3 regions of the Pseudomonas fluorescens group sp. PF-1 genome follow, and region 3 is predicted to be linked to each of the others. Evidence: predicted binding sites of a transcription regulator. Region 3 holds the regulator's gene; each other region holds the start of a gene.
The links. Region 3 encodes sigma-54, which starts transcription at its own class of promoters, with help from an activator protein. Its sites were predicted from a motif close to ANTGGCATNNANNTTGCTNT; they were not measured.
Positions count from the first base shown of each region.

Region 1: a site for sigma-54 is predicted at 9,243-9,262, ahead of ACX3YD_RS26930 (DNA translocase FtsK). Genes of this name have one in related genera too.
Region 2: a site for sigma-54 is predicted at 9,776-9,795, ahead of ACX3YD_RS07980 (circularly permuted type 2 ATP-grasp protein). Genes of this name have one in related genera too.

Region 1 covers NZ_JBTMNG010000002.1:2,619,751-2,630,484, reverse strand. Annotated here, with positions in the region: gene ACX3YD_RS26965 (glycosyl transferase family protein) at 1-151, shown strand, start outside; gene ACX3YD_RS26960 (glutathione S-transferase family protein) at 241-1,242, shown strand; gene cysG (siroheme synthase CysG) at 1,358-2,752, opposite strand; gene serS (serine--tRNA ligase) at 2,753-4,033, opposite strand; gene crcB (fluoride efflux transporter CrcB) at 4,049-4,423, opposite strand; gene ACX3YD_RS26940 (replication-associated recombination protein A) at 4,423-5,745, opposite strand; gene lolA (outer membrane lipoprotein chaperone LolA) at 5,896-6,516, opposite strand; gene ACX3YD_RS26930 (DNA translocase FtsK) at 6,583-8,994, opposite strand; gene trxB (thioredoxin-disulfide reductase) at 9,313-10,272, shown strand; gene aat (leucyl/phenylalanyl-tRNA--protein transferase) at 10,336-10,734, shown strand, end outside.
Region 2 covers NZ_JBTMNG010000001.1:1,655,588-1,666,321, forward strand. Annotated here, with positions in the region: gene aroC (chorismate synthase) at 1-253, shown strand, start outside; gene ACX3YD_RS07920 (MFS transporter) at 282-1,433, shown strand; gene ACX3YD_RS07925 (methylthioribulose 1-phosphate dehydratase) at 1,430-2,056, shown strand; gene ACX3YD_RS07930 (1,2-dihydroxy-3-keto-5-methylthiopentene dioxygenase) at 2,076-2,621, shown strand; gene mtnC (acireductone synthase) at 2,626-3,309, shown strand; gene ACX3YD_RS07940 (DUF3509 domain-containing protein) at 3,434-3,712, opposite strand; gene ACX3YD_RS07945 (long-chain-acyl-CoA synthetase) at 4,057-5,895, shown strand; gene ACX3YD_RS07950 (ankyrin repeat domain-containing protein) at 5,992-6,510, shown strand; gene ACX3YD_RS07955 (hypothetical protein) at 6,607-7,137, shown strand; gene ACX3YD_RS07960 (PLDc N-terminal domain-containing protein) at 7,220-7,411, shown strand; gene speE (polyamine aminopropyltransferase) at 7,676-8,551, shown strand; gene ACX3YD_RS07970 (hypothetical protein) at 8,713-8,946, shown strand; gene ACX3YD_RS07975 (ribonuclease E inhibitor RraB) at 9,158-9,499, shown strand; gene ACX3YD_RS07980 (circularly permuted type 2 ATP-grasp protein) at 9,828-10,734, shown strand, end outside.
Region 3 covers NZ_JBTMNG010000002.1:1,278,200-1,288,933, forward strand. Annotated here, with positions in the region: gene tldD (metalloprotease TldD) at 1-884, shown strand, start outside; gene yjgA (ribosome biogenesis factor YjgA) at 933-1,457, opposite strand; gene pmbA (metalloprotease PmbA) at 1,566-2,912, shown strand; gene ACX3YD_RS20440 (HPr family phosphocarrier protein) at 3,001-3,276, opposite strand; gene rapZ (RNase adapter RapZ) at 3,292-4,149, opposite strand; gene ptsN (PTS IIA-like nitrogen regulatory protein PtsN) at 4,152-4,616, opposite strand; gene hpf (ribosome hibernation-promoting factor, HPF/YfiA family) at 4,629-4,937, opposite strand; gene ACX3YD_RS20460 (RNA polymerase factor sigma-54) at 5,012-6,505, opposite strand; gene lptB (LPS export ABC transporter ATP-binding protein) at 6,690-7,415, opposite strand; gene lptA (lipopolysaccharide transport periplasmic protein LptA) at 7,415-7,963, opposite strand; gene lptC (LPS export ABC transporter periplasmic protein LptC) at 7,950-8,522, opposite strand; gene ACX3YD_RS20480 (KdsC family phosphatase) at 8,531-9,055, opposite strand; gene ACX3YD_RS20485 (KpsF/GutQ family sugar-phosphate isomerase) at 9,055-10,029, opposite strand; gene ACX3YD_RS20490 (ATP-binding cassette domain-containing protein) at 10,302-10,734, shown strand, end outside.

The DNA of each region.
Region 1 (10,734 bases), 1.3 Mb from region 3:
AGCCGTCTGGCGAGGGGATGTGGTCGACAGCTATCCGCAGATGGCCCTGATTTCCACTATGGCCCTGGCGTTGCGCGGCCTCGGACAAAGTCGCGAGCAAGCGTTCGAAACCGCACAGCGTTACTGGGATGCCCGGGACAAATCGATTTAATCGATCATAACTGCCCAACCTTTGCGCTTTTTGTTCGAACTCATGGGAATAGACTCGACTCCAACGATTATTGGTTGAGGAGTCTGAGCATGGGTTTATTAGTCGAGGGCCGCTGGCAGGACAAGTGGTACGAAAGCAGCAAGGACGGCGCGTTTCAGCGTGAACAGGCGCAGCGCCGTCACTGGGTCACGGCCGACGGCCAGCCGGGACCGACGGGTGTCGGCGGCTTTACGGCCGAGGCCGGTCGTTATCACCTTTATGTCTCCCTGGCCTGTCCGTGGGCCCATCGCACGCTGATCCTGCGCAAACTCAAGGGTCTCGAAAAGCTGATCGACGTATCGGTGGTCAGCTACTTGATGCTGGAAAACGGCTGGACCTTCGACAAGTCCCACGGCTCAACCGGCGACAAACTCGATCACTTCGACTTCATGCACCAGCGCTATACCGCCGATACCGCCAACTACACCGGCCGCGTCACCGTACCGGTGCTGTGGGACAAACAACAGCAACGCATCGTCAACAATGAATCGGCGGAAATCATCCGCATGTTCAATGGCGCGTTCGACGCATTGACCGGCAACGACCTGGACTTCTACCCGGCACCACTACGCAGCGAGATCGATGCGCTGAACGAGCGGATTTATCCGGCGGTCAACAACGGCGTGTACCGTGCGGGGTTTACCACATCGCAACAGGCTTATGAAGAAGCGTTTGATGGATTGTTCGCCGAACTGGATCGACTGGAGCAATTGCTGGGGGCGAACCGTTACCTGACGGGGGAATACCTGACCGAAGCGGATATCCGTCTGTTCACCACAATCATTCGATTCGACGCGGTGTATTACGGGCACTTCAAGTGCAACCTGCGGCGGATTGCCGAGTATCCGAACCTGTCGAACTGGCTGCGGGAGATTTATCAGTGGCCAGGGATTGCCGAGACGGTGGATTTCACCCACATCAAGCATCACTACTACGGTAGCCACAAGACCATTAACCCGACCGGTATCGTGCCCAAAGGCCCGGAACAGGATTTCACCGCGCCCCATGATCGGGAGCGGTTGAGCGGTAAAGGGGTTTGGCGCAAGGCCTGAAGTTGTGCCGTTTTTCAGGCCCCCATCGCTAGCAGGCTGGGTCCCACACAGGATTTGTGTCGTTCACAACCCCCCTGTGGGACCCAGCCTGCTAGCGAAGGGCGCAACCCGGTTTTCAGACCTGCGCCTGAGCCCCTTCGAACCACGCCAGTTTCTCGCGCAGTTGCACCACCTCACCCACGATCACCAGCGTCGGCGCATGCACTTCATGCTCCGCCACCAGCCGTGGCAGATCGGACAGGGTGCCGGTAAATACCCGCTGATTGACCGTGGTGCCCTGCTGGATCAATGCCGCCGGGGTATCGGCGTCGCGACCATGCTTGATCAACTGCTCGCAGATGATCGGCAGGCCTACCAGACCCATGTAGAACACCAGGGTCTGCGCCGGCGCAACCAGATCGGCCCACGGCAGATCGGTGGAACCGTCCTTGAGATGCCCCGTGACGAACCGCACCGACTGCGCGTAATCACGATGAGTCAGCGGAATCCCGGCGTACGCCGCGCAACCGCTGGCCGCCGTGATGCCCGGCACGACCTGGAACGGGATGCCTTGGGCTGCCAGTTCCTCGATCTCTTCACCGCCACGGCCGAAGATGAACGGATCACCGCCTTTCAGCCGTACCACACGCTTGCCTTGCCTGGCCAGGTCCACCAGTTGCTGGTTGATCTGATCCTGCGGCACGGCGTGATCGGCGCGACGCTTGCCGACATAAACCCGCTCGGCATCACGCCGACACAGTTCGAGAATTGCCGGCGCCACCAGGCGGTCGTACAGCACCACATCGGCTTGCTGCATCAGGCGCAGGGCACGGAAGGTCAGCAAGTCGGGATCACCGGGGCCGGCGCCGACCAGATACACCTCACCGGTCGCCACGGGTGCTTCACCGTCAATTTTCGCTTGCAGTAAACGCTCGGCTTCGGCGCCCTGCCCGGCCAGCTGCCGGTCGGCAATCGGACCCTGGAACACGTCCTCCCAGAACGCCCGGCGCTGTTGCACATCCGGGAACAGGCCTTTGACCTGATTACGGAAGCGTGCCGCCAGACCGGCCAGTTGACCGTAGGTAGAGGGAATCCAGGTTTCAATCTTGGCGCGGATCAAACGCGCCAGGACTGGCGCATCGCCGCCGCTGGACACGGCAATCACCAGCGGCGAGCGGTCGACGATGGCCGGGAAGATCACGCTGCACAGGGCCGGCGCGTCCACCACATTGACCGGCACGCAACGCCGATGGGCATCGGAGGAGACTTGTGCGTTCAGCGATTCGTCATCGGTGGCGGCAATGATCAGCCCGCAACCGTCCAGGTCCGCCTCGACGTACCCACGCAGCACGCACTCGCCACCGCTGAGGGCGACCAGTTCGCTCAATTGGGTTTCGATTTCAGGTGCGACCACCCGCAGTAGCGCACCGGCATCGGCCAGCAGGCGGGATTTGCGCAAGGCAATCTCCCCCCCGCCGACGACCAACACACGACTGCCGCGAAGGTTATGGAACAGCGGCAGATAGTTCATTTAGCCGATGACCTCGAGGCCACCCATGTACGGTTTCAGCACTTCAGGCACACGGATCGAACCGTCGGCCTGCTGGTAATTCTCCAGCACCGCCACCAGGGTACGACCGACTGCCAGGCCGGAACCGTTCAGGGTGTGGACCAGTTCAGGCTTGCCGGTTTCCGGGTTGCGGAAACGTGCTTGCATGCGACGGGCCTGGAAATCGCCGCAGTTGGAGCACGACGAAATTTCACGGTACTTGTCCTGGCTCGGGATCCACACTTCCAGGTCGTAGGTCTTGACTGCACTGAAGCCCATGTCGCCGGTGCACAGCGCCAGGGTGCGGTATGGCAGCTCCAGCAACTGAAGGACTTTCTCGGCGTTTGCGGTCAGGCCTTCCAGGGCTTCCATCGAGGTCGATGGCTCCACGATCTGCACCATTTCGACCTTGTCGAACTGGTGCTGGCGGATCATGCCACGGGTGTCGCGGCCCGATGCACCGGCTTCACTGCGGAAGCATGGGGTGTGGGCAACGAACTTGATCGGCAGCAGTTTCGAATCAACGATTTCGCCGGCCACGATGTTGGTCAGGGACACTTCGGCGGTCGGGATCAGGTACAGATCGGCCTCACCTTCGCGGGCGATCTTGAACAGGTCTTCTTCGAACTTGGGCAACTGGCCAGTGCCTTGCAGCGCCGGGGCCTGGACCAGATAAGGTGTGTAAGCCTCTTCATAGCCGTGCTCGGTGACGTGCAAGTTGATCATAAACTGGGCCAGGGCGCGGTGCAGGCGGGCAATCGGGCCACGCAGCAAGGCGAAACGGGCGCCGGAGAGCTTGGCGGCGGTTTCGAAGTCCAGCCAGCCGAATTTTTCGCCCAGGGCCACGTGGTCCTGAACCGGGAAATCGAATGCGGTTGGCGTACCCCAGCGGCGCACTTCGACGTTGTCGTCTTCGTCTTTGCCGACTGGCACCGACTCGTGCGGCAGGTTTGGAATACCGAGCAGGATCGAGTCCAGTTCAGTCTGGATCGCGTCCAGCTCGACCTTGCCGGCACTCAACTCGCCTGCCATGCGCTCGACGTCGGCCATCAACGGCGCGATGTCTTCGCCGCGCTGCTTGGCCTGACCGATGGATTTGGAGCGCGCATTACGTTCAGCCTGCAGGGCTTCGGTGCGGGTCTGGACGGTCTTGCGCTGTTCTTCCAGCGCTTCGATGCGCGCAACATCCAGGGCAAAGCCACGGGATGCCAGGCGGTCCGCTACGTCCTGAAGGTTGCTACGTAACAGTTTGGAATCGAGCATGTCGGTCTCTCGTTATCAAAGTTTGGTCAAGGACAGGCCAGCCCAGGTGGCGAGCAGCCCGCCGAATACGCTGATGGCAGCATAGCCCAGGGCCAGCGGCACCTGCCCGCTTTCCAGCAGGCGCACCGTATCCAGTGAAAAGGATGAAAAAGTCGTCAGCCCTCCGAGGAAGCCGACGATTAGCCCGGCGCGCACCTCGAACGGCACCTCCGGGCGGATCAAAAACAGACCGTATAGAAAGCCGATCAGCAAACAGCCGACGATATTAACGGCCAGCGTCGCGGTATAGAAGTGCCGCGGCCAATTAGCGTTGATCCAGTTACCGGTGGCGAAGCGCAACAGCGTGCCGGCCATCCCGCCGACGGAAACCGCAATGATCAGGGGAACCACTATTCTCTCCGCTGCCGGGGGCTTAAACGATCCAGTTGTGCGAGGTGATTGAGCTTCTCGCCAATCTTCAATTCCAGGCCACGTGGTACGGGCTGATAGAAGCGTTGAGGCTCGAGTTCTTCCGGAAAATAGTCTTCGCCGGCGGCATAGGCATCCGGCTCATCGTGGGCATAACGGTATTCGTCGCCATAGCCCAGCTGTTTCATCAGTTTGGTCGGGGCATTGCGAAGGTGCAGTGGCACTTCCAGGGAACCGTGCTCGGTGGCGCTGCGCATCGCGGCCTTGAAGCCCATGTACACCGCGTTGCTTTTCGGCGCGCAGGCCAGGTAGGTGATGGCCTGGGCCACCGCCAGTTCGCCTTCGGGGCTGCCGAGGCGCTCCTGCACCTCCCACGCCGCCAGGCACAGGCTCAGCGCCCGCGGGTCGGCATTGCCGATGTCTTCGCTGGCCATGCGCACCACGCGCCGGGCCAGGTACAGCGGATCGCATCCACCGTCGATCATTCGCGCGAACCAGTACAACGCGCCATCGGGATTGGAGCCGCGTACGGATTTATGCAGCGCGGAAATCTGGTCGTAGAACGCTTCGCCGCCCTTGTCGAAACGCCGACGGGTATCGCCCAGCAGGCTTTGCAGCAGATCGACGCCGATCTCGCTGCTGTCTTCGGCGAGGTCCGAGGCGTTCTCCAGCAAATTGAGCAGGCGCCGGCCATCGCCATCGGCGGCCGACAACAGCATCTGGAAGCCTTCATCGCTCAAGGTCAGCTGGCGCTTGCCCAGGCCACGCTCTTCGGTCAACGCACGCCGCACCAGTTTGCGCAGCGCCGCTTCGTCGAGGCTCTTGAGCACGTAGACGCGGGCACGAGAGAGCAAGGCGTTATTGAGTTCGAAAGACGGGTTTTCCGTGGTCGCGCCGATGAAAATCAGCGTGCCGTCTTCGACGTACGGCAGGAACGCATCCTGCTGCGACTTGTTGAAGCGATGAACCTCATCGACGAAGAGGATGGTGCGCTTGCCGTATTGCCCGGCCTGTTGCTTGGCGATTTCCACGGCCTGGCGGATTTCCTTGACCCCGGCCAACACCGCCGACACCGTTTCGAAGTGCGCGTCCGAGACTTCCGCCAGCAGACGCGCCAGGGTGGTCTTGCCCACGCCCGGCGGCCCCCAGAAGATCATCGAATGCAGGGCACCCTGCTCCAGGGCTTCGCGCAATGGCTTGCCGCGAGCGAGCACGTGTTCCTGACCGACGTACTCGTCCAGATTGGTCGCGCGCAAACGGGCGGCCAATGGCTGGGCAATCGGGGCACTGCGAAACAGGTCCATCACTACCTCTGAAACCTCAATTGAACACCGTCCCCACTGTAGGAGCGAGCCTGCTCGCGATGGACTCAAGGGCACCGCTGGGTGTCAGGCCGCCAGCGTTATCGTTAACGCCCATCGCGAGCAGGCTCGCTCCTACAAGGGTGTTGTGTGTTATTCCTGGATCACGTCCGCACCCTTGGGGATGTCGAACTTGAATTTCGAAGCCGGGATCGGCTCGTTGGCCTTCACGCCAGTGAACAGGATATTGGTGCGCTGACCGACACTGTCAATCAATTGCATGTCATTGACCAGGCCATTGCGGAACGACAGACGCAGGCTGTCGAACAGGGTGTCCTTGGTTTTCGGCTTCAAGGTGAAGTCGATCACGCCGCCGGCTTCCTTGGCGCTGATGTCGAAGCTCTGGCTGATCTTGGACACGTCACCGGACAGCAGCAAGGCTGGGGTCTGGGTCAGGCGCTGGTCGAGATTCTTGATGGTGGCCTGCTCCAGATCGGGGTCCCACAGGGTCACTTTCTTGCCGTCGGAGACCATGGTCTGTTCGGCTGGCGCATTGGTGTGCCAGTAGAACAATCCCGGGCGTTGCAGGGACATTTCACCGGCCGTTTCCTGCAATTGGGTGCCTGTACCATCGAGGGTCAACTGGGAGAAACGTGCGGTCAGGGTCTGGGATTTTTCCAGCAGTTGGGTCAGACGCGCCACGTCCTTTTCATCGGCGTGGGCCGAGAGCGTGGTCAAGGCCAGTACCGGCAACAGCATGCGGATAAGACGCATGGGAGTCCTCATAATATTCGTGGGAGTGCGGACGGCGCCTCAAGACGCCGTCCTTCAAAAATCAGGTCAGTCGCGCACCGGGCCGGGGGCCAGGACTTCACGCGAGCCGTTGGTGTTCATGGACGTCACGACCCCGGCCATTTCCATGGCTTCGATCATGCGCGCAGCGCGGTTGTAGCCGATTTTCAGCTTGCGCTGAACCGCGGAAATGGACGCGCGACGGCTTTCCAGAACGAACTGCACCGCCTCGTCGTACAGCGCATCAGCTTCGGGATCATCGCCGTCGCCACCACCGCTGCTGCCTTCAAAGCCGCTACCGGCCTCTTCGACACCGTTGAGAATGTCGTCGTTGTACTCCGGCGCACCGCGCAGTTTCCAGGCTTCGACCACCCGGTGTACCTCGTCATCGGAAACGAACGCACCGTGGACGCGAATCGGCAGACTGGTGCCCGGCGGCATGTACAGCATGTCACCATGGCCCAGCAGCTGTTCGGCGCCGCCCTGGTCGATGATGGTGCGCGAGTCGATCTTGCTCGAAACCTGGAACGCCATGCGGGTCGGGATGTTGGCCTTGATCAGACCGGTGATCACGTCCACCGACGGACGCTGGGTCGCAAGAATCAAGTGAATACCGGCGGCACGCGCCTTCTGCGCGATACGGGCAATCAGTTCTTCAACCTTCTTGCCGACGATCATCATCATGTCGGCAAATTCGTCGACCACCACCACGATGGTCGGCAGCTTTTGCAGCAACGGCGCTTCGTCGTGGATGCTTTCGCGCTTGTACAGCGGATCGCTCAACGGCTCGCCGGCGTCCTGGGCTTCCTTGACCTTGGCGTTGAAGCCCGACAGGTTTCGCACGCCCATCTTCGCCATCAGCTTGTAGCGCCGCTCCATCTCGGCAACGCTCCAGCGCAGGGCGTTGGCGGCGTCCTTCATGTCGGTGACGACCGGGCAAAGCAGGTGCGGAATGCCCTCGTAGATCGACAGCTCGAGCATTTTCGGGTCGATCATGATCAGCTTGGCGTCTTCCGGGCCGGACTTGAACAGGATCGACAGGATCATCGCGTTCACGCCCACCGACTTACCGGAACCGGTGGTACCGGCCACCAGCAGGTGAGGCATTTTCGCCAGGTCGGTGATCACCGGCTTGCCGCCGATGTCATGGCCCAGGGCCAGGGTGACCGGCGATTTGAAATTGTCGTACTCGGGCGTCGAGAGCACTTCGGAGAAACGCACGATCTGGCGGTCTTCGTTGGGGATCTCGATACCGACCGTGGTCTTGCCGGGAATCACTTCCACGACCCGCACACTGGTCACGGCCAGGGAGCGCGCCAGGTCTTTGGCCAGGTTGGAGATACGGCTGACCTTGACCCCGGCCGCCGGCTGGATTTCGTAACGGGTGATCACCGGACCCGGATGGATCGAGTCCACGGTAACTTCGACGCCGAATTCCTTGAGTTTGATTTCCAGCAAGTGACCGACCGCCGCCAGGGACTCCGGTGAGTAATTGAGCTGTTTCTTTTCCGCAGGGTCGAGAATCGAGATCGGTGGCAAGGTGCCTTCCACGGCGCTGTCGACGAACAGCGGCGCCTGTTTCTCTTTCTGTACGCGCTTGCTTGGCTCGGGCGCCTTGACCGGGGCCGGCGCGATCACAGGCGGTACCTGCTTCTCGCGCTCGGACATGTGCTTGCTCAGCGCCTGCTCACGTTCGATCAGGCGCTCCTTGACCTTGGCCTGCTCGCGTTTGTCGGTGACGGTCGGCGCGACCACGTCATGCACGCGATCATCGACTTCACGCAACTGCGCGACCAGTTGCTTGCGCTCGGTACGGGCCGCCCACCAGCGATTGGCCGCGCCCTGGAACAGTTCGAAAAGGTCGAGGGTGATCTTGCCGGTGACGTCCATCACCTTGAACCAGGACAGGTCGGTGAACACCGTCAGGCCAAACAGGAACAGCGCAATGAACAGCAGCGTTCCGCCCTGGATGTTCAGGGCGTTCTTTGCCAGATCGCCGAGGCTTTCCCCCAGCGCGCCGCCAGCACCGGCCGGCAACCCGGTCGCGGCATGGAAATGGATGTGCGCCAACGCAGCGCCGGACAGCACCAGAAACACCAGGCCGATCAGCCGCCAGGAAAACAGCCAGCCGCTCCACTGCCATGGCTCGTGGCGTTGACGGAATATCTGGTAGGTCTTGATCGCCAGCAGCAGCGGGAAGACGTAGGCGAAATAACCGAGCACCATGAACAGGATATCGGCGCTATAGGAGCCCGCCGGCCCGCCGAAATTCTGTACGTCGTCGATCTTGCTGTTGTGGCTCCACCCCGGATCGTCCTTGCCATAGGTCAACAAGGCCATCATCAGGAACAGGCACAAGGCACCAATGGCGATCAATGCACCTTCCTTGAGTCGGTAGTGCAAATGCTGGCGCCAGAGCGGAACGACGGCTGGTTTAGGTGCTGCGGTGGATTTCTTCAAAACGCTTCTTTTCCTGCGCCTATGGCGCGTCCATCTGTTGAATGACTATAAAAACTGCCAAAAAAACTGCCCAATCCAGGCAGGTAAAAAGTTAACGGGCGTAACAAGTACTACTTTTAACATTGCGCCTCGGTTTTTATAAACACGAAACGCACTGCTTATTTTGTTACAAACACTGTGACAGCCACGCATTGTACGGGTTTGTTCGTCCGATGCCATGCTTGAAACCTTAGGTTGCAGCATAGTCAAAAGCACATCACGTGCGACTCAATTTGAGCACGCATTCTCTTTTGTGACAAAGGCTTATGAGGTGTTTTTATGAGCGAAGCGAAGCATCACCGCCTGATCATTCTGGGTTCCGGCCCCGCCGGTTACAGCGCAGCCGTGTATGCCGCCCGCGCCAACCTCAAACCCGTTGTCATTACCGGCATACAGGCAGGTGGCCAGCTCACCACCACCGTCGAAGTCGATAACTGGCCCGGCGATGTCGAAGGCCTCACAGGCCCTGCCCTGATGGAGCGCATGCAAAAACACGCCGAACGTTTTGACACAGAGATCGTCTACGACCACATCCACACGGCCAAGTTGCAACAGCGCCCGTTTGAACTCACGGGAGACAGCGGAACCTACACGTGCGATGCGCTGATTATTGCCACTGGAGCCTCCGCGCAATACCTGGGACTGCCCTCGGAAGAAACGTTTGCCGGCAAAGGGGTTTCGGCTTGCGCGACTTGCGACGGCTTCTTCTATCGCAATCAGGTCGTCGCCGTGATCGGTGGCGGCAATACGGCGGTTGAAGAAGCGTTGTACCTGTCCAACATTGCCAGGGAAGTGCATCTGATTCACCGTCGGGACAAGTTGCGCTCGGAGAAGATCCTTCAGGACAAACTCTTCGAGAAAGCCGCCAATGGCAATATCCGCCTGCACTGGAACCAGCATCTGGATGAAGTGTTGGGCGATGCCAGTGGCGTCACCGGTGCGCGTCTGCGTGACAGCCACACCGGAGACACCCAGGAGCTGCCGCTCGCCGGCGTGTTCATTGCCATCGGCCACAAGCCCAACACCGACCTTTTCACCGGCCAGCTGGAAATGCGTGACGGCTACCTGCTGGTCAAGGGTGGCAGCGAAGGCGATGCCACAGCGACGGCCATCGCCGGGGTATTTGCCGCCGGCGATGTGGCCGACCACGTCTATCGCCAGGCCGTCACTTCCGCCGGAGCAGGATGCATGGCGGCACTGGACGCGGAAAAATACCTCGACGACATTCCCGCCGCTTGACGGCACACTGGGTGGTGGGCCGACAATCGCCACTACCCTCCCCTCTCTGCAAGCCCGGACGCCATGCTGACTTGGTTACAACGCAATACCCTGACGTTCCCGCCGCTGGATAAAGCCATGCGCGACCCCAATGGTCTACTGGCCGCCGGCGGCGATCTGTCCGCCGACCGGCTGATCCGGGCGTACCGGCACGGTTGCTTTCCCTGGTTCTCGGAAGGCCAGCCGATTCTCTGGTGGTCGCCGGACCCGCGCACCGTACTTTTTCCCGACGAACTGCACGTCTCGCGCAGCCTGAACAAATTGCTGCGCCAACAACGCTATCAGGTGACCTTCGACCAGGATTTTGCCGCCGTCATCCGTGCTTGCGCAGCACCGCGCGACTACGCCGATGGCACCTGGATCACGCAAGCCATGCAGGACGCCTATCTTGAGCTGCACAAGCGCGGTTATGCGCATTCGGTG
Region 2 (10,734 bases), on a different contig from region 3:
TTCCGGTCAGCCGATCGTCGCGCACCTGGCCCTGAAGCCAACGTCCAGCATCACCACGCCCGGCCGTTCAATCGACATTCATGGCAACCCGGTGGACGTCATCACCAAGGGTCGTCACGACCCGTGCGTCGGCATTCGCGCCACGCCGATCGCCGAAGCGATGATGGCCATCGTGTTGATGGACCACCTGCTGCGCCACCGTGGGCAAAACGCCGATGTGCGCGTGAGCACCCCGGTGCTGGGTCAGCTTTAATGGCTGACCTGATAGCCGCTGCAGTCTGATGGCTGTGGCGGCGCTGCCGTACTGGCGGCTTTCCAGTTTCTATCTGTTCTATTTCGCCTTGCTCGGTTCGACGGCGCCGTTTCTGGCGCTGTACTTCGATCACCTGGGATTTTCCGCCGCGCGCATCGGTGAGCTGGTGGCGATCCCGATGTTGATGCGATGCGTGGCGCCGAACATCTGGGGCTGGCTGGGTGACTACACCGGCCGGCGGCTGGCCATCGTGCGTTTCGGCGCGGTCTGCACGCTGCTGACCTTTTCACTGATTTTTGTCAGCAAGACCTACGCCTGGCTGGCGATGGTCATGGCCTTGCATGCGTTCTTCTGGCACGCCGTGTTGCCGCAATTCGAAGTCATCACCCTCGCACACCTGCAGGGCCAGACCTCTCGCTACAGTCAGATTCGCCTGTGGGGCTCCATCGGTTTCATCATCACCGTGGTCGCGCTGGGCCGGTTGTTCGAATGGCTGAGTCTCGACATCTACCCGGCGGCGCTGGTGCTGATCATGGCCGGGATCGTGCTCAGCAGCCTTTGGGTGCCGAACGCGCAACCGGCGCCGGGCCACCGGGTGGCGGGGGAGGGATTTCTCAAGCAACTGCGCAGCCCCGGCGTGCTGGCTTTTTACGCGTGCGTGGCGCTGATGCAGATGAGCCATGGCCCGTACTACACGTTTCTGACCTTGCACCTTGAGCGATTGGGCTACAGCCGAGGGGTCATCGGCATGCTCTGGGCCGTCGGCGTGGTGGCTGAGGTGCTGATGTTCATAGCCATGAGCAAAATCCTCGCGCGATTTTCGTTGCGCCGGGTGCTGCTGGCGAGTTTTCTGCTGGCGGCGTTGCGATGGTTGTTGCTGGGTTCGTTGGCTGAGTTCCTCTGGGTATTGTTGTTTGCCCAGGTGTTGCACGCGGCGACATTCGGCAGCTTTCACGCCGCTGCCATTTCATTCGTGCAACGTAGCTTCGGCGCGCGTCAGCAAGGCCAGGGCCAGGCGTTGTACGCGGCACTGGCGGGGACCGGCGGCGCACTGGGCGCGTTGTACGCCGGTTACAGCTGGAACGCCCTGGGCGCCGCATTGACCTTTAGTATTGCCAGCCTCGCAGCCCTCGCGGCTGCCGTTATCATTGCCACATGTATGCAAGAGGACAGGCCATGAGCCTTACCCGTGAACACCTCGCCCAGGAAATCATCGACGCCGGGCGTTTCCTGTATGGCCGCGGCTGGTCGCCGGCCACCAGCAGCAATTATTCGACCCGACTGTCGCCGACCGAAGCGCTGCTGACGGTGTCGGGCAAGCACAAGGGTCAATTGGGCCTGGACGATGTGCTGGCCACGGATCTGTCGGGCAACAGCCTGGAACCGGGCAAGAAACCGTCCGCCGAAACCCTGCTGCACACTCAGCTCTACAGCTGGCGTCCGGAGATCGGCGCGGTGTTGCACACCCACTCGGTGAACGCCACGGTGCTGTCGCGCCTGACGCCGGAAGACTTCATCGATTTCGAAGATTACGAACTGCAAAAAGCCTTCACCGGCGTATCGACCCACGAGTCGCGGGTGCGGGTGCCGATTTTTGACAACGATCAGGACATTGCGCGCCTCGCCGCCAAGGTACAGCCTTGGCTCGACGCCCATCCCGATTGCGTTGGCTACCTGATTCGCGGCCATGGCCTCTACACCTGGGGCGCGCGCATGAGCGACGCCCTGCGGCAGATCGAGGCCTTTGAATTCTTGTTCGAGTGCGAGTTGAAAACCCGCTCGCTCTCTCACCGTAAAGCCTGAACCGTCAAGGAGTTGCCCGATGAGCAGCCTGTCCGTCTACCACGTCTCAAGCCCTGACATTCCGAACAAGGTGCTGACCCATTTCGAAGACATCGCCTCGACCCTGGCCGAGCAGGGCGTACGGTTTGATCGCTGGCAAGCGGCGACGAAAATCCAGCCGGGCTCCAGTCAGGAAGAAGTGATCGCCGCCTATCAAGAGCAGATCGACAAGCTGATGACCGAGCGCGGCTACATCACTGTCGATGTGATCAGCCTGAACAGCGATCACCCGCAAAAAGCCGAATTGCGCGCCAAGTTCCTTGATGAGCACCAGCATGGCGAAGACGAAGTGCGTTTCTTCGTCGCCGGCCGTGGCTTGTTCACCCTGCACATCGACGATTACGTCTACGCCGTGCTCTGCGAGAAAAACGACCTGATCTCGGTGCCTGCCGGTACCAGGCACTGGTTTGACATGGGGGAGCATCCGCACTTCGTCGCGATTCGTCTGTTCAACAACCCGGAAGGCTGGGTGGCCAATTTCACCGGCGAAGACATCGCTGGCCGCTTCCCGCGTCTTGAGGACTGAAACGATGCCGATCAAAGCGATTCTCACCGACATCGAAGGCACCACCAGCGCGGTGAGTTTTGTGTTCGACGTGCTGTTTCCCTACGCCGCGAAACACCTGCCGGACTTTGTCCGTCAGAACGCCGGGCGCAATGATGTCGCTGAACAACTGGCCAGCGTGCGCCGCGACAGCAACGCGCCGGATGCCGACGTCGAGCGGGTGATCGAGATTCTGTTGGGCTGGATTGCCGAAGACCGCAAGGCCACGCCGCTCAAGGCGTTGCAAGGGATGGTCTGGGAGCAGGGTTACCAGGCCGGGCAACTCAAAGGCCACGTCTACCCCGACGCCGTCGAAGCGCTGAAGCACTGGCATCAGCAGGGGTATCAACTGTTTGTCTATTCCTCGGGCTCGATCCAGGCCCAGCGCCTGATTTTCGGCTGCTCGGAAGCGGGGGATTTGACGCCACTGTTCAGCGGCTATTTCGACACCACGTCAGGACCCAAGCGCGAAGCACAGTCCTATACCAACATCACACAGGCCATTGGCCTGGAAGCCTCGCAGATTCTGTTTCTGTCGGACATCGTCGAAGAGCTGGACGCGGCGCGCATGGCGGGGATGGCCACGTGCGGGCTGGCCCGTGAGGGCGGGGAATTGGCGGGGCATGTCACGGTGGACAGTTTTGCGCGGATCGATCCCTCGACGTTCTAAGCCACACATAACCAAGGAGCCAGCCTGCTGCCGATGGACCCGAGTGCGCCGGGTTTAACCAGGACACGCGCGTTATCGTTGACGACTATCGCGAGCAGGCTCGCTCCTACAGTTGTTTCAGGCGTTACAGCGAATGATAGGTCGGCAGGGCAAACCGCTGCTGGCTTTGGAGCATGGAGATTTGTGGCAGTTCGCTGGCTTGTTCGGCGAGGTCGCGACGGATCGCGCTGATGACCCACGACAGTTGATCGCCGTTGTGCAATTGCTGGTAGGAAATCGAGCGCTTGAACACTTTGTCTTCGCCACCGCGCAGGGTCAGCAGAATCCCGCCGTCAGGTCGTGGCTGGGTGGTGACTTCGAAGTTGGAAAACAAGGACGAAAATTTTTCTTGGATCAGGCTCATGTCTTTCGGCTCCGTTAGCGCTGGAATGGCAAGCATGAGGGGGTAGTTGCAGCGATTGTGCCAGCACGCGAATTTAATTAAGTTCTATATAAATCAATAAGTTACGTTTTTGGCTGATTTATTTTTCCGTGCAATTTGCATGAAGGGCCATCGTGCATCCTGCATTTTGCGTGGTCGTCGGCGATTCGATGGAACCATTGCGCGCGCAGATGCTCATGATTTCCAACATCGCTGTGGCGGATACAAAACATTTCAAAAACCGCGTGTACAGCTCAAGAACCGTTGACGTATTTTCGGGCTCAATCAACGCCGCCCGACAATAAAAAGATCGAACGGGAGCAACCATGAGCCGCACACCACGCGACACCATCACCTGGGGCATGATGCTCCGCAAGCTGCCGTCCATTGCCAAAGCCATTCCGCGGGTGGTGAAGGGAATGAAAGTGGCTAACGTCAAGGACCCGACCCAAGCGTGTGGCCTGGGCTGGAGTTTCGAACAAGCGACCTTGCGCAATCCCCAAGGGCCGGCCTTGCTGTACGGCGAGGTCACGCTGACTTATGCACAGGTCAACCAGTGGGCCAATCGCATCGCCCATCACTTGATTGCCCAAGGCATCGGCAAGGGCGATGTGGTGGCGGTGTTCATCGAAAATCGTCCGGAGCTGCTGGTGACGATATTGGCGGTGGCCAAGGTCGGAGCGATCAGTGCGCTGCTCAATACCTCACAAACCCGCGATACCCTGGTGCATAGCCTGAATCTGGTGGCGCCGGTGGCCATCGTCGTCGGCGAAGAGCTGGTGGCGGCGTTTCTGGCGGTACGCGAACGGGTATCGATGGCGCAGGCCCGCACCTGGTTTGTCGCTGATCGGGACACCTACAGCCATCCGGGCGTTTCCCCCGAGGGTTTCGTCAACTTGATGACCGCCAGCCTCGACAACGCCTGTGACAACCCCGTCAGCAGCCAGCAGGTGTTTTTCGACGACCCCTGTTTCTATATCTACACCTCGGGCACTACCGGGTTGCCCAAGGCCGGGGTGTTCAAGCACGGGCGCTGGATGCGCAGCTCGGCGAGCTTCGGCATGATCGCGCTGGATATGCGCCCGGACGATGTCGTCTATTGCACCTTGCCGCTCTATCACGCCACCGGACTTTGCGTGTGCTGGGGTTCGGCCATCAGCGGTGCCTCGGGATTTGCCATCCGGCGCAAGTTCAGCGCCAGTCAGTTCTGGAACGATGTGCGCAAATACCGCGCGACCACCCTCGGTTACGTCGGCGAATTGTGCCGTTATCTGGTCGATCAACCGCCTACTGCCGACGACCGCCAGCACGGCGTCACCAAAATGATCGGCAACGGCCTGCGCCCCGGCGCATGGGGTGAATTCAAGACACGTTTCGGCGTGTGCCACATCTGCGAGCTGTACGCCGCCAGTGACGGCAATATCGGTTTCACCAACATTCTGAATTTCGACAACACTGTCGGTTTTTCCCTGATGTCCTGGGAGTTGGCGGTTTACGACCACGACAGCGGCGCGCCGATTCGCGAAGCCAACGGCTTCATGCGCAAGGTGGGCAAGGGCGAGCAGGGGTTGTTGCTGGCGAAAATCGACGACAAGGCGCCACTGGACGGTTACACCGATCCGCAAAAGACCGAAAAAGTCGTGCTCCACGACGTGTTCGTCAAGGGTGACCGCTACTTCAACACCGGCGATCTGTTGCGCAACATCGGTTTTGGCCATGCGCAGTTCGTTGATCGGCTGGGTGACACCTATCGCTGGAAGGGCGAAAACGTTTCGACCACCGAGGTCGAGAACATCCTCCTGCGACACCCGCATATTTCCGAAGCCGTGGCCTATGGTGTGGAAGTGCGCAACACCAACGGCCGCGCCGGCATGGCCGCCATCACGCCGGCCGAATCCCTGGCGACCCTGGATTTCAGCGAGCTGCTGGCCTTCGCCCGGCAACAGATGCCGGCCTACGCCGTGCCATTGTTCCTGCGGGTGAAAGTGAAAATGGAGACCACCGGGACCTTCAAATATCAGAAAACCCGGCTCAAGGATGAAGCGTTCGACCCGGCCCGGAGCGGCGCTGACCCGATCTACGCCTGGCTGCCGGGAACCGAAACGTACGTGCAGGTGACGGAGCAAATGCTGAAGGATATCCACGGCGGTCGATATCGATATTGAATGTGCCTATGGCCCCGCTTCAGAAAAAAGAAGTGACAGTACCGGGGCTGCTCGGGAAACTGTCGGCTTTGCGAATAACTGAAAGTGGAGCGTTCAATGTCAGACAAAAGCCGCCAGATGACCCCCGAAGAAGCTGCCGAATTTGCCGAACAGGTATTCAACAAGGCACGGGAGGGCGATGCGGCCATGATGGCTGCGCTGCTGACCAAGGGCTTGCCGCCGAACCTGCGCAATCACAAGGGCGACACCTTGCTGATGCTGGCCGCTTACCATGGTCATGTGGACACGGTAAAAGTCTTGCTCGAACACAAGGCCGATCCGGAGATCCGCAACGACAACGGCCAGAGCCCGATTGCCGGTGCCGCCTTCAAGGGCGACCTGGCGGTGGTCACGGCGCTGGTTGAAGGCGGGGCGCAAGTCGAAGGCTCGTCGTTCGATGGTCGTACGGCGCTGATGATGGCGGCGATGTTCAACCGCGTCGCCATTGTCGACTACCTGATCAGCAAAGGTGCCGATCCGAAAGCCAGGGACGCCAATGGCATCACCGCGCTGGAAGCCGCCAGGACCATGGGGGCTGTGGACACCGTTGCGCAGTTGGAAAAACTGCTGGGCTGACGCTGTTCTTCTGTGGCGAGGGAGCAACCTGCGCAGCACTCACTGAATGCGTTATCCTTCGCGCCCTCAAAATTCCCTCGCTACAGGATCCGCCCCATGAAAGCCGCACTCGTCGAACTCATCAGCAAAATCAGCTCCGGGTGCATGGGCGATGACGAAATCCTCAAGGTCGCTGACGAGGCGGCCCAGGCTTACGCGGACCCCGAGGGTTTCCTGGCGGCCAATCCGGACATCAACTACGACGACACCTTCCCGATCCCGCTGGGCGAGTGGGTGGTCGTCGGCAGTCTGCCGGAGACCGTGATGTTCCAGGCCGACACCTACATGGACCTGTTCGCGCAGATCGTTGCTTCGTTCGGGCCGGGCGTCGACTTCAATATCAAGCCCAAGCAACTGGCCAAGACCGAAGCCCTGACCGCGCTCAATCGCATTCAGGTGCAAATGAGCAGCCTGAACAAGGAAAACGGTGGCTATGTGCTGATGAACTTCAGCCAGTTGCTCGACGATGAACTGCAAGTCGTTCTGGTCTACGGCAACGACGTGCCGCGGGTGCTGGAGCTGTGCGCCGAAGTCGGCATTGCCGCTGCGCCGTCCCTGGAAGCCTTGAAAGTGGCCGTTCACGTTTAAAACCGCAAGCTGTCAATAAAAACGGAACCCTGGCCTCGGGCAGCTATCCTAAGAGGGCCAATCACTCTTCAGGAGCGTCACCATGGGTTCCACGTTCAACAGCCTGGTAGGCCTGATCATCCTTGCCCTGGACATCTGGGCAATCATCAACGTACTCAAAAGTGGCGCCGAAACCGGGATGAAAGTCCTCTGGGTGCTGTTGATCCTGTTGCTGCCGGTTTTGGGCCTGATCATTTGGGCGATCGCGGGGCCACGGGGTAACGTCAGAATCTGAAGTCATTCTCCCAAGCGACATAAAATCTGTGGGAGCGAGCCAGCTCGCGATGACGGCGGCACATTCGGAATTGATGTGGCGGACAAATCGCTATCGCGAGCAGGCTCGCTCCCACAGGGCATTGTGGCGAGACATCAAGTGAGGTTCGACCTGTCATCTTCCTCGACGTAGAATGCGCGCCTTTCCCGGTCAATCGAGCCGATCGATTGGCCATCATGGGCGGGTAACCGTCCGTTGCCACCCGCATTCATCGGAGCACTTCCCATGAGCATCACCCCGACCAACGACTACCTGGAAACCCTCTACGAAGGCTATGGCCAGCGTTTTCGCATGGAAAAACTGCTGCACGAAGTGCGCACCGAACACCAGCACCTGGTGATTTTCGAAAACCCGCGCATGGGCCGGGTCATGGCGCTGGACGGCGTGATCCAGACCACCGAAGCCGACGAATTCATCTACCACGAAATGCTGACCCACGTGCCGATCCTCGCCCATGGCACCGCCAAGCGCGTATTGATCATCGGTGGCGGCGACGGCGGCATGTTGCGTGAGGTGGCCAAGCACCGCAGCGTCGAGCACATCACCATGGTCGAGATCGACGGTACCGTGGTCGAAATGTGCAAGGAATTCCTGCCGAATCACTCCAAGGGCGCGTTCGACGATCCACGCCTGAACCTGGTGATCGACGACGGCATGCGCTTCGTCGCCACCACCACTGAAAAGTTCGACGTGATCATTTCCGACTCCACTGACCCGATCGGGCCAGGCGAAGTGCTGTTCTCGGAGAACTTCTATCAGGCTTGCCACCGCTGCCTGAACGAAGGCGGCATCCTGGTCACGCAGAACGGCACGCCGTTCATGCAGATCGAAGAAGTCAAAACCACCGCCGGTCGTCTGCGCAGCCTGTTCCCTGACTGGCACTTCTATCAGGCCGCCGTGCCGACTTATATCGGCGGCGCGATGACCTTCGCCTGGGGCGCGACCAATACCGCTTATCGCAAATTGTCCCGCGAAACCCTGCAACAACGGTTCGCCGGCAGCGGCATCATCACCCGCTACTACAATCCGGAGATCCACATCGGTGCCTTTGCCTTGCCGCAGTACGTTTTGCAGGCTGTGAACAAGCCAAGCAACGACTGATAGCGCGTCAATCAAAAAGGGCTGTCCGCGGTGGTGTTCAATCACGCCGCTGACGGCCCTTTTTTCATGAGGTGCCGGAGGAAAATCAGCGGAACGATTAGCCAGCTAATCAGGTCGAGATAGAAGTAAGCCCATCCATGGGTTTTATCGAGGAGGCACTGATGCAAAAGTGGAAAATCACTTTCGTGGATGATCACGGTGAAACTGTCGACGAAGTCTTTGAGTGCGACGAGTGCCCGGATAACGAACACGCCGCCAAACTCATCAAGGCCCGGTTGCTTCCCGTCGCCGCCGAACTGGATCTGAACGATCTGGAAGGGCGAACCGCCGATGCGACTGTCAAAAGTCTCAAGGCCCAGAACAGCATTCAAATCCTCGGCATCACGCCAATCTGAACATCTCCTGTCACATTCTCAACCAGGCCTTGGCAGCGGCTCTATCTTGGGGCTAATCTGCAGGCGAGATCAGCGAATGGATCGCTAAGGTCTGGTCTTGTCAGCTACATGCTTGTTTCCCGTCGGCACATCGGATGCCGTCGTTCGCACCGTTCGGTGGCGGGCGCTGGGAGTACGGAAAGTCTATCCATCAGTTTGAGGAGGACGTTTCATGAGCACAGCCTATCAAGAAGATATCAGCAGCAGCGTTCTGCGCCGCATGAAAGAGGGCGGTTTCGACTTTTCACGGTTCCATCCCATCGAGTTCTACGCCATTTTCCCGGACGAGGAGCGGGCACGCAGGGCGGCAGGTCATTACCGTGGTGAATCCCTGAATGCGCAAATCAGTGTGCGCGATGACGGCGCATGGGCCCTTGAACTGAGCAAAGTCATGTACGCCACTTACGATGACATCGGCGACTTCGAGCAGGGTTTCGAAGCCGTGGTCGAGCCATTGGGCGGCATCATTGAAGGCTGGGGTGTCAAGCAGGAGGTACGAGGGCGACTCGCATAAACTTATGAACAGTAGCAAGCATCAGTAACGGCTGACCTTTGGGTTGGCCGTTTTCGTTTTTGTCGCCGGCAAACCGAACACGACCTCGAAGAGCCCTCCATGACGGAATGACCCTCCTTCGCCGGCAAGCCGCCTCCCACAGACTATGCTGGTGACAGGCGACTGCAACGCCTTGCAATGAAGCGGGGGCGATCAGGTTGGGGCATTTACCGCACAGGATTGGTGCGGTGTCTGCGTAACGATTATCCAACCGATTGATATCAAAGCGTTTCTGCCGATGGCACGGGCCTTGCGAAGGCCTGTATGTCCGGGTGACAAGGAGTACGGCATGATCCGCACCTATTTTGATGAGATGTACGATGCCGGCGGCCAGGTCCGCCCGCATTATCGGGAGTTTGCCCGTTGGCTGTCCGAAACGCCTGACGAGCTTTTGGCACAACGGCGACGCGAGGCCGATCTGTTGTTTCATCGCGCCGGGATTACTTTCACGCTCTACGGTGATGAGCAGGGGACAGAGCGCCTGATTCCCTTCGACACCATTCCGCGCAGCATTCCCGCCAGTGAATGGCGCATTGTCGAGCGTGGCTGCATCCAGCGGGTCAAGGCGTTGAACATGTTCCTCGCCGACCTCTATCACGAGCAACGCATCATCAAGGCCGGCATCATTCCGGCCGAGCAGGTGCTGGCCAACGAGCAATACCAGTTGGCAATGCAGGGGCTGGATCTGCACCGCGATATCTATTCGCACATCTCCGGTGTCGATCTGGTGCGCGACGGCGACGGCACGTACTACGTGCTCGAAGACAATCTGCGTACGCCGAGCGGTGTCAGCTACATGCTCGAAGACCGCAAGATGATGATGCGACTGTTCCCCGAATTGTTCGCGGCGCAACGCATCGCCCCCATCGACCACTACCCGAACCTGTTGCTTGATACCCTGAAAAGCTCCAGCCCGATCGACAACCCGAGCGTCGTGGTGTTGACGCCGGGGCGCTTCAACAGTGCATTTTTCGAGCATGCGTTCCTGGCGCGGGAAATGGGTGTGGAGCTGGTGGAAGGCGCGGACCTGTTCGTGCGTGACGACAAGGTGTTCATGCGCACCACCGACGGGCCAAAAGCCGTCGATGTGATCTACCGGCGCCTCGACGACGCCTTCCTCGACCCGCTGGCGTTCAATCCGGACTCGATGCTCGGCGTGCCAGGGCTGCTGTCGTCTTACCGATCCGGCAATGTCG
Region 3 (10,734 bases):
TCAATGTCAGCGTGATCGTCGAGCAGAACGGCCGTCGTGAGCGCGGCGGTCATGGCGGTGGCGGTCGCACCGACTACCGTTATTTCCTCGCCGAAGATCGCGCCATGGGCTATGCCCGCGAAGCGTTGAGACAGGCGCTGGTCAACCTGGAGGCCATTCCGGCGCCGGCCGGTACGTTGCCGGTGGTGCTTGGCTCCGGTTGGTCGGGTGTGTTGCTGCACGAAGCGGTCGGCCACGGTCTGGAGGGCGATTTCAACCGTAAGGGCAGTTCTGCCTACAGCGGACGCATGGGCGAGATGGTTGCGTCCAAGCTTTGCACCATCGTCGATGACGGCACCCTGGCGGGGCGTCGTGGCTCCTTGAGCGTTGACGACGAAGGTACGCCGACCGAGTGCACGACGCTGATCGAAAACGGCGTACTCAAAGGCTACATGCAGGACAAACTCAACGCGCGCCTGATGGGTGTGGCCCGTACGGGTAACGGCCGTCGCGAATCCTACGCGCACCTGCCAATGCCGCGCATGACCAACACCTACATGCTCGCCGGTGAAAGCGATCCGGCCGAAATCATCGCCTCGGTGAAGCGCGGTATCTATTGCGCCAACCTCGGCGGCGGCCAGGTGGACATCACCAGCGGCAAGTTCGTGTTCTCCACCAGCGAGGCGTATCTGATCGAAGACGGCAAGATCACCGCTCCGGTCAAGGGCGCGACCCTGATCGGCAACGGGCCTGAAGCCATGAGCAAGGTGTCGATGGTCGGCAACGATCTGTCGCTCGATAGTGGTGTGGGGACGTGTGGCAAGGATGGGCAGTCGGTGCCGGTGGGTGTCGGCCAGCCAACGCTGAAGATTGATGCGATCACCGTGGGTGGCACGGGCGCGTAAGGCGTGGAGCTGCGGGTGAGCCGCCAGGCGACTCACCCGATCAGAGTCTCAGCGCAGACCGCGTTGAGTCTCGTCCAGCTCACGGATGTACTTGAAGATTTTACGGCTCGATGCCGGTGGCTTGTTGGTCGCCAGCTCGTGCTGGGCCTGACGGATCAGGGAGCGCAATTGCTGGCGATCAGCCTCCGGGTAGTCGATGACGAACTTTTCCAGGACTGCATCGTCGCCGGCGATCAGGCGATCACGCCAGCGCTCCAGGTTATGGAAGCGTTCGTTGTATTGGCGAGTGGAGGCATCGAGTTGATCAAGCAAGACCAGAATGGCGTCAGTGTCCTGATCGCGCATCAGTTTGCCGATGAACTGGAGGTGCCGTTTACGCGCGATGTTCGCCGTGTGCTTGGGCGCATCGGCCAAGGCCCGGCGCAAAGCGTCGGTCAAGGGCAGTTTTGCCAGCAAGTCAGGCTTGAGTGTCGTAAGGCGTTCGCCAAGGTCAACCAGAGCATGCAGCTCGCGTTTGACCTGGGATTTGCTTTTTTCTCCCGTATCGAGGGAGTCGTCGTAAGAATCAACCATGGTGGCCGTCCGCAAAGAAACGCCGCCATGATAACCAGTCGGGGGCCGCTTGTCCGGCCCGGTCGCTCGATGACCTATTCCGAAAGCAGAATTTGAGTGGAGAACAGCATGAGTGCAGTTGAAAGCGTCGGCCCACAAGCGTTGCCGGCACTGCAAGAACAAGTCGAGCAGATCATCGCTGAAGCCAGGCGCCAGGGGGCCAGTGCCTGTGAAGTGGCGGTGTCCCTGGAGCAGGGCCTGTCGACCACGGTGCGCCAGCGCGAAGTCGAAACCGTCGAATTCAATCGTGATCAGGGATTCGGTATCACCTTGTACGTTGGCCAGCGCAAGGGTTCGGCCAGCACCTCGGCCAGCGGTCCAGAGGCGATTCGTGAGACCGTAGCCGCCGCCTTGGCCATTGCCAAACACACCTCGGAAGACGAAGCGTCGGGTCTGGCGGATGCTGCTCTGATGGCGCGTGACGTTCAGGATTTCGACCTGTTCCACCCATGGGATATCACGCCGGAGCAGGCAATCGAGCAGGCGCTGACCTGTGAAGCGGCCGCATTTGCTGCCGACAGCCGGATCAAGAATGCCGATGGCACTACGCTGAGCACTCATCAAGGCTGCCGTGTCTATGGCAACAGCCACGGTTTTATCGGCGGTTATGCGTCGACCCGGCACAGCCTGAGCTGCGTGATGATCGCCGAGGCCGATGGTCAGATGCAGCGCGATTATTGGTATGACGTGAATCGCCAGGGCAATTTGCTGGCTGATCCGGTGAGCATTGGCCAGCGTGCCGCACAACGGGCGGCAAGCCGTCTCGGCGCGCGTCCGGTGCCAACCTGCGAAGTGCCGGTGCTGTTTTCCGCCGAGTTGGCCGGTGGTTTGTTCGGCAGCTTCCTGTCGGCGATTTCCGGCGGCAGCCTGTATCGCAAGTCATCGTTCCTTGAAGGCACCCTGGGTCAGAAGCTGTTTCCTGAATGGCTGACCATCGATGAGCGTCCGCATTTGATGCGTGCCTTGGGCAGCGCGGCCTTCGATGGCGATGGTCTGGCGACTTACGCGAAGCCGTTCGTTGAAAAGGGCGAGCTGGTGTCCTACATCCTCGGTACTTACTCCGGTCGCAAGCTCGGCATGCCGAGCACCGCGAATGCCGGAGGCGTGCATAACCTGTTCGTCACCCATGGTGATGAAGATCAGGCGGCCTTGCTGCGTCGCATGGGGCGTGGCCTGCTGGTGACCGAATTGATGGGGCAGGGCCTGAATATGGTCACGGGCGACTACTCCCGTGGCGCTGCGGGTTATTGGGTCGAGAACGGTGAAATCCAGTTCGCGGTCCAGGAAGTGACCATCGCCGGTAACATGCGTGACATGTTCAAGCAGATCGTTGCCGTGGGTAATGACCTGGAACTGCGCAGCAATATCCGTACGGGGTCGGTACTGATCGAGCGGATGACGGTGGCGGGCAGCTAAACTCCCCTGTCACAAAAAAGGCGCACCACCTGATGGGTGGTGCGCCTTTTTTTGTGGGCTATCGAGCGGGTTTGGCCTCGATACGCGTTTACTCGCCTTCGTCGAAATAGCGGTTGATCAGGTCTTTCAACGCATCCAGCGCCTTTTGCGCGTCTTCGCCTTCGGTGTTGATGTAGATTTTGGTGCCCTTGCCAGCCGCGAGCATCATCATTGCCATGATGCTTTTGCCGTCGACCGTAGATTCCGGAGTGCGTCCGACTCTGATCGTGCAGTCCTTGAATTCACCGGCGACTCCGACGAATTTTGCAGAAGCACGGGCGTGCAGGCCCAGCTTGTTGATGATTTCGATTTCCAGAGCAGGCATCGCGGTGTGAATCCTTTAGCTGAGGTCGCGGTGGCGGACCTGGACGTTCTTCAGGGATTGTTGCAGCGTCTTGCCCAAGCGTTCGGTCAGGTAGACGGAGCGGTGATGTCCGCCCGTGCAGCCGATGGCAATGGTGACATAGGCGCGGTTGCTGGCGGCAAAGCGGGGCAACCATTTGAGCAGATATGTGGAAATGTCCTGGAACATCTCTTCCACGTCCGGCTGGGCTGCCAGGTACTCGGCAACCGGTTGATCAAGCCCGGACTGCGCCCGAAGCTCGGGTTTCCAGTAGGGATTGGGCAGGCAGCGCACGTCGAATACCAGGTCGGCATCCACGGGCATGCCACGCTTGAAACCAAAGGACTCCACCAGGAAGGCTGTACCGGGTTCCGGCTGGTTCAACAGGCGCAGCTTGATCGTATCCCGTAGCTGATACAGGTTGAGGTTGGTGGTGTTGACTTTGAGATCGGCAAGGTCGGCTATGGGGCCGAGCAGGCTGGTTTCATCGTTGATCGCTTCAGCCAGCGAACGATTGGCACTGCTCAGCGGGTGACGACGACGGGTTTCCGAAAAACGCTTGAGCAAGGTTTCTTCGTCGGCATCCAGGTACAGAACATCGCACTGGATATGCCGGCTGCGGACTTCTTCGAGCAATTCGGGGAATCGCGACAAGTGACTTGGCAGGTTGCGTGCATCAATGGACACGGCCACCAGCGGCTGTGCCAGTTCGGTGTGGATCAATGCGCGTTCGGCGAGTTCCGGCAGCAACCCGGCGGGAAGGTTGTCGATGCAGTAGTAGCCACTGTCCTCGAGTACATCAAGGGCGGTGCTTTTACCTGAGCCGGAGCGGCCACTGACGATGATCAAGCGCATGATTACTGACCGTTTTGCTCGTCCAGGACAACCTGATACAAGGCTTCATTGCTCGGGGCGCTGCGCAGTTTTTCGCGCACTTCCTTGCGGTCGAGCATGCTGGCAATTTGGCGCAAAAGTTCCAGGTGCGCATCGGTAGCGGCTTGCGGGACCAGTAGAACGAACAACAGGTCAACCGGTGCGCCGTCGATGGCGTCGAAATCTATGGGGGCATCGAGGTGCATCAGGGCACTGATGGGTGAAGAGCAGCCCTTCAGGCGACAGTGGGGAATGGCGATGCCGTTGCCAAAACCCGTCGAGCCGAGTTTTTCACGGGCAATCAACGCCTCGAAGACATCTTGCATCTCCAGATCCGGCACTTCCCGGGCGATCAGGTTGGCAATTTGTTCGAGGGCTTTCTTTTTACTGCCGCCCGGCACGTTCACAAGTGAACGGCCGGGGGTCAGGATGCTTTCAAGTCGGATCATGGGTTGGGGGTGTTAACGACCGGTAGCGCCCTGGAGGAGGCTCTGGGTCTTTTCCTTATGCTTTTTGAGTTGTTTATCCAGCTTGTCGGTCAGTGCGTCGATCGCCGCGTACATATCGGTATGTTCCGCGTTCGCGACCACTTCATTGCCGGGAATATGCAGCGTGGCTTCGATTTTCTGCTTCAACTTTTCGACGGTCATCGTGACCTGTACGTTGGTGATCTTGTCGAAGTGCCTCTCTAACCGTTGGAGTTTTTCGCCGATGTAGGTGCGAAGAGGTTCGGTCACTTCCAGTTGGTGTCCACTGATGTTGACTTGCATACAGCTTCTCCTTCGTTGCCAGTGCATAAAGCGGTAGATCAAATGACCTACCACTGGAACGCTGTGGCGTGGCTCTACATCAACCGCTTGCGTTCGCTCGAAGGCGCGATCCCAAGGGATTCGCGGTACTTGGCGACGGTGCGGCGAGCCACCTGAATGCCTTGTGCCTCCAGTAAACCAGCGATCTTGCTGTCACTCAACGGCTTTTTCTGATTTTCCGCGGCAACCAGTTTTTTGATGATCGCGCGGATCGCCGTGGACGAGCATTCGCCGCCTTCGGAGGTGCTGACATGGCTGGAGAAAAAGTACTTCAGTTCATATATGCCCCGAGGGGTATGCATGAATTTCTGTGTGGTCACCCGTGAAATTGTCGACTCGTGCATGCCAACCGCCTCGGCGATGTCATGCAGGACCAACGGTTTCATGGCTTCGTCGCCGTACTCCAGGAAGCCGCGCTGATGCTCGACAATCTGGGTGGCAACTTTCATCAGGGTTTCATTGCGGCTTTGCAGGCTCTTGATGAACCAGCGGGCTTCCTGCAACTGATTGCGCATGAACGTGTTGTCGGCGCTGGTGTCGGCGCGACGCACGAAACCGGCGTACTGGGCGTTGACCCGAAGACGCGGTACCGATTCCTGGTTGAGTTCCACCAGCCAGCGTTCGTTGTCCTTGCGCACGATCACGTCGGGAACCACGTATTCGGCTTCAGTGGATTCGATTTGAGAGCCCGGGCGCGGATTAAGGCTTTGAACCAGTTCGATCACCTGGCGCAGCTCATCTTCCTTGAGCTTCATGCGGCGCATCAGCTGGCTGTAATCGCGGCTGCCGAGCAAGTCGATGTAGTCGATGACCAGGCGCTTTGCTTCGGCGAGCCAAGGGGTTTTGGCCGGCATCTGGCGTAATTGCAGCAGCAGGCATTCGCCCAGGTTGCGGGCGCCGATTCCGGCGGGTTCGAATTGCTGGATGCGGTGCAGGACGGCTTCGATTTCGTCCAGCTCGATGTCCAGCTCCGGGTCGAAGGCTTCGAGTATCTCCTCGAGCGTCTCGTCCAGGTAGCCCTGATTGTTGATGCAATCGATCAGGGTCACGGCGATCAGGCGATCGGTGTCGGACATGGGCGCCAGGTTCAATTGCCACAGCAAATGGCTTTGCAGGCTTTCACCGGCCGATGTGCGGGTGGTGAAATCCCACTCGTCGTCATCGTTGCTCGGCAGACTGCTGGCGCTGGTCTGGTAAACGTCTTCCCAGGCGGTATCGACGGGCAGTTCGTTGGGGATACGCTCGTTCCAGTCGCCTTCCTCGAGGTTATCAACCGTCGGTGCGCTTTCCTGGTAGGAGGGTTCCTGAATGTCGGGGTTGGGTTTCTGTTCGGCGTTGTCGGCCAAGGGGTCGCTGTTATCGAAGTCGTCGCCTTCTTCCTGGCGTTCGAGCATCGGATTGGACTCCAGGGCCTCCTGGATTTCCTGTTGCAGGTCCAGGGTCGACAATTGGAGCAGGCGGATGGCCTGTTGCAGCTGCGGTGTCATCGTCAGCTGCTGGCCCATTCTTAAGACTAGCGATGGTTTCATGGCAGGGGCTAAACACCTTATTCGCCGGCGCACATGCGCCATCCACTACAGGGCGCCGGAGCGCCAAACATAAGCAAATTATATGCCTGAAACTGAAGTGTTTGCCTAGAGCGCTGTAACAATAAAAAAGTGTTGATTTTTTATCGAGACAAGCGCTCGGTCGACTAGCCAGACACCTCGGTGCTTACAGGCGGAACTCATGGCCCAAATACACTTCCTTGACCAGATCGTTGGCCAGGATGGTTGCAGCGTCGCCTTCGGCGATCAATTGGCCATCGTTGACGATGTAGGCGGTTTCACAGATGTCGAGGGTGTCACGGACGTTGTGGTCGGTGATCAGCACGCCAATGCCCTTGGCCTTGAGGTGATGGATGATCTGTTTGATGTCGCCTACCGAAATCGGGTCCACGCCGGCGAAGGGCTCGTCGAGGAGGATGAATTTCGGGTTGGTGGCCAATGCCCGGGCGATTTCCACACGGCGGCGTTCGCCACCGGACAGGCTCATGCCGAGGTTGTCGCGGATGTGGCTGATGTGGAATTCCTGCAGCAGGCTTTCCAGCTCCTTGCGGCGACCGGCCTTGTCGAGTTCCTTGCGGGTCTCCAGGATCGCCATGATGTTGTCGGCGACCGAGAGTTTGCGGAAGATCGACGCTTCTTGCGGCAGATAGCCGATACCGGCCTTTGCGCGGCCGTGCATTGGCTGGTGGCTGACGTCCAGGTCGTCGATCAGTACGCGGCCCTGATCGGCCTGTACCAGGCCTACGATCATGTAGAAACAGGTGGTCTTGCCGGCGCCGTTAGGGCCTAGCAGGCCAACGATCTGACCGCTGTCGATGGACAGGCTGACATCACGGACGACCTGGCGGCTCTTGTAGCTCTTGGCCAGATGCTGAGCTTTCAGAGTTGCCATTACTGGGCCTTTTGCTCGTCGGTTTTCTTCTTCGGCTGGATCACCATGTCGATGCGCGGACGCGCTTCGGTGACCTTGTTACCTGTCGCACGGCCAGCGCTCGCAAGCTTCTTGACGGTGTCGTAGACGATTTTTTCGCCCTGGGTGGTGTTGTTGTCCTTGTCGATGACTTTGGCGCGATCGATCAGTACGACGCGGTTTTGCGCGGCGTGGTACTGGATGGTCACTCCCCAGCCCTGGACAGGCTTGGTGTCGCCCTGGGTTTGCAGTTGTTCGAAGTAGGCCAGGTTGCCTACAGAGGTCACTACATCGATATCGCCGGTCGGCGTGCGGGTGATGGTCACGGTGTTGCCGGTGACCTTCATCGAGCCCTGGGTAATGATCACGTCACCTTTGTAGGTGGCAACGCCATTCTTGTCGTCCAGTTGGGCGTCGTCGGCTTGAATGCGGATAGGCTGCTCTTGATCGTTCGGCAGAGCCCAGGCGCTCACGCTTCCCAGTGCTGCGCCCAGACTGAGCAAAATAGGGAGGGTTTTAACGAGCCTCATACTGTCCTCTTACGTTCGATAGCAGGTGTATCCTGCTTTCTTTCAAATACGCTTTCATTCCGGTACCGGTCGATACGCCGCCAGCGCCGTCGATTCTAACGGGTTGCTCGGTCTGCGCATATTGTTGCTGCGGGAACACCGTCATTCGAGTGGTGGTGATCAGGGTTCTGCGGTTTTTTTCATCAAAGCGCGTGATGCGTACCGAATCGATCAATTCAACCTGCGTGCCGTCCGGGTTGACCTCACCTTTTTCGCTCTGGACGTGCCACGGGAACTCGGTGCCGCGGAACATGTTCAGGTCAGGGTTGGTCAGCAGCGTGACTTCGCTTGCTTTGAGGTGCTCGACTTTGTCGGAAGTCATTTCGTATTGAAGCCTGCCATCAGGCAGGAACTGCACGCTGTGGGCGTTGGTAGCGTAATAATCGATTTCGCTTTCGTCGACATGCGCGATCGGTTTGTCGAGGAAGCGTTCCGGGCTGATGTTCCAATAGCCGACCGCGGCGAAAATCGCCGCAATGCAACCGAACACCAGAATGTTGCGAATTTTTTTGTTCAGCATGGTTTGGCTCACAGGTACGCGGCGTTGGCCGCATCGAGACGGCCCTGGGCGCGCAGGATCAATTCGCAGAATTCGCGGGCGGCACCCTCGCCACCGCGGGCCAGGGTTACTCCGTGAGCGTGTTCACGCACAAAGCTTGCGGCATTGGCCACCGCCATGCCCAGGCCGACGCGGCGAATGACCGGCAGGTCCGGCAGGTCGTCGCCTAGATAAGCGACCTGCTCATAGCTTAGGTTGAGTTGGCCGAGAAGCTCGTCGAGCACCACCAGTTTGTCTTCGCGCCCCTGGTACAGATGCGGGATGCCAAGGTTTTTCGCCCGTCGCTCAACCACCGGGGTTTTGCGGCCGCTGATGATCGCGGTCTGGACGCCGGCCGCCATCAGCATCTTGATGCCCTGGCCGTCGAGGGTATTGAAGGTCTTGAATTCGCTGCCGTCTTCGAGAAAGTACAGGCGCCCGTCGGTCAGGACGCCATCGACATCGAATACTGCCAGTTTGATGTGTTGGCCGCGTTGCAGCAGGTCCGCGCTCATTACATTACTCCTGCACGCAGCAAATCGTGCATGTTCAAGGCGCCGACCGGGCGGTCTTCGCTGTCGACCACGACCAATGCGTTGATTTTATGATCTTCCATGATTTTCAGGGCCTCGGCGGCGAGCATCTCGGCGCGGGCGGTCTTGCCGTGCACGGTCATGACCTGATCTATCGTGGCGCTATGGATGTCGACGCTGCGGTCCAGGGTGCGGCGCAAGTCGCCGTCGGTGAAGATCCCGGCCAGCTTGCCGTCGGCCTCGAGGATGACTGTCATGCCAAGGCCCTTGCGGGTCATTTCCATCAGCGCATCCTTGAGCAAGGTGCCGCGCTGAACCTGTGGCAACTCTTGCCCGGCGTGCATGACATTTTCCACCTTCAGCAGCAGGCGTCGGCCCAATGCTCCACCGGGATGGGAAAAGGCGAAGTCTTCGGCGGTAAAGCCGCGCGCTTCCAGCAGTGCGACGGCCAGGGCGTCGCCCATGACCAGCGCCGCCGTAGTAGAGGAAGTGGGGGCCAGATTCAGCGGGCAAGCTTCGTGCTCGACGTGAACGTTCAGGTTGACCTCGGCGGCCTTGGCCAGCGGCGAGTTCGGGTTGCCGGTCATGCTGATCAGCTGGATGCCCAGACGCTTGATCAGTGGCAGCAGGGTGACGATTTCATTGGTCGAGCCGGAGTTCGACAGCGCCAGGATGATGTCGTCGCGGGTGATCATTCCCATGTCGCCGTGGCTGGCTTCGGCCGGATGCACGAAAAATGCGGTGGTGCCGGTGCTGGCCAGGGTGGCGGCGATCTTGTTGCCGATGTGCCCCGACTTGCCCATGCCGACCACGACTACGCGGCCTTTGCTGGCCAGAATCATCTCGCAGGCGCGTACGAAATCTGCGTCGATATGCGGCAGCAAGCTTTGTACGGCTTCTACCTCGAGGCGGATGGTGCGTTGTGCTGATTGAATCAGGTCGCTGGATTGGCTCATGTCTGAATCGTATAGCCTGATGAAAAGGCGGCGATTATAGCGGTTATGATCGAAACCCTCACGCAAGTTTGTCGAGCATTGTCTCTCCATGCTGCTCAATCCCTCTAAATGAGCGTTTTTGCCTGTCTTGTTGCTGAATATGGCTCGGCATTGGCCTTGGGCGCGTGGCCATTGCAGTGATATAGTTCGCCGCCAGTTCGGCCCGCTCGGCGGATGTGCTTTTGTCAGGAAGCCAGGCGTCCGAGTGAGAGGCTGCATCGCAAGGAGTTTAGATGAGTGCCGATAACGCCTACGCGGTCGAGCTGAAGGGACTGACCTTCAAGCGCGGTGCGCGCAGCATTTTCAATAACGTCGATATCCGTATTCCCCGCGGCAAGGTCACCGGCATCATGGGGCCTTCCGGGTGTGGCAAGACCACGCTGTTGCGGTTGATGGGCGCACAATTGCGGCCTACCAAAGGCGAAGTCTGGGTCAACGGTCAGAACCTGCCAGAACTGTCGCGCAGCGATCTGTTCGACGCCCGCAAGCACATGGGCGTGCTGTTTCAGAGCGGCGCACTCTTTACCGACCTCGATGTCTTCGAGAACGTCGCCTTTCCGCTGCGTGTTCACACCCAACTGCCGGAAGAAATGATCCGCGATATCGTCCTGCTCAAATTGCAGGCCGTGGGTTTGCGCGGCGCCCTTGATCTGATGCCCGACGAGC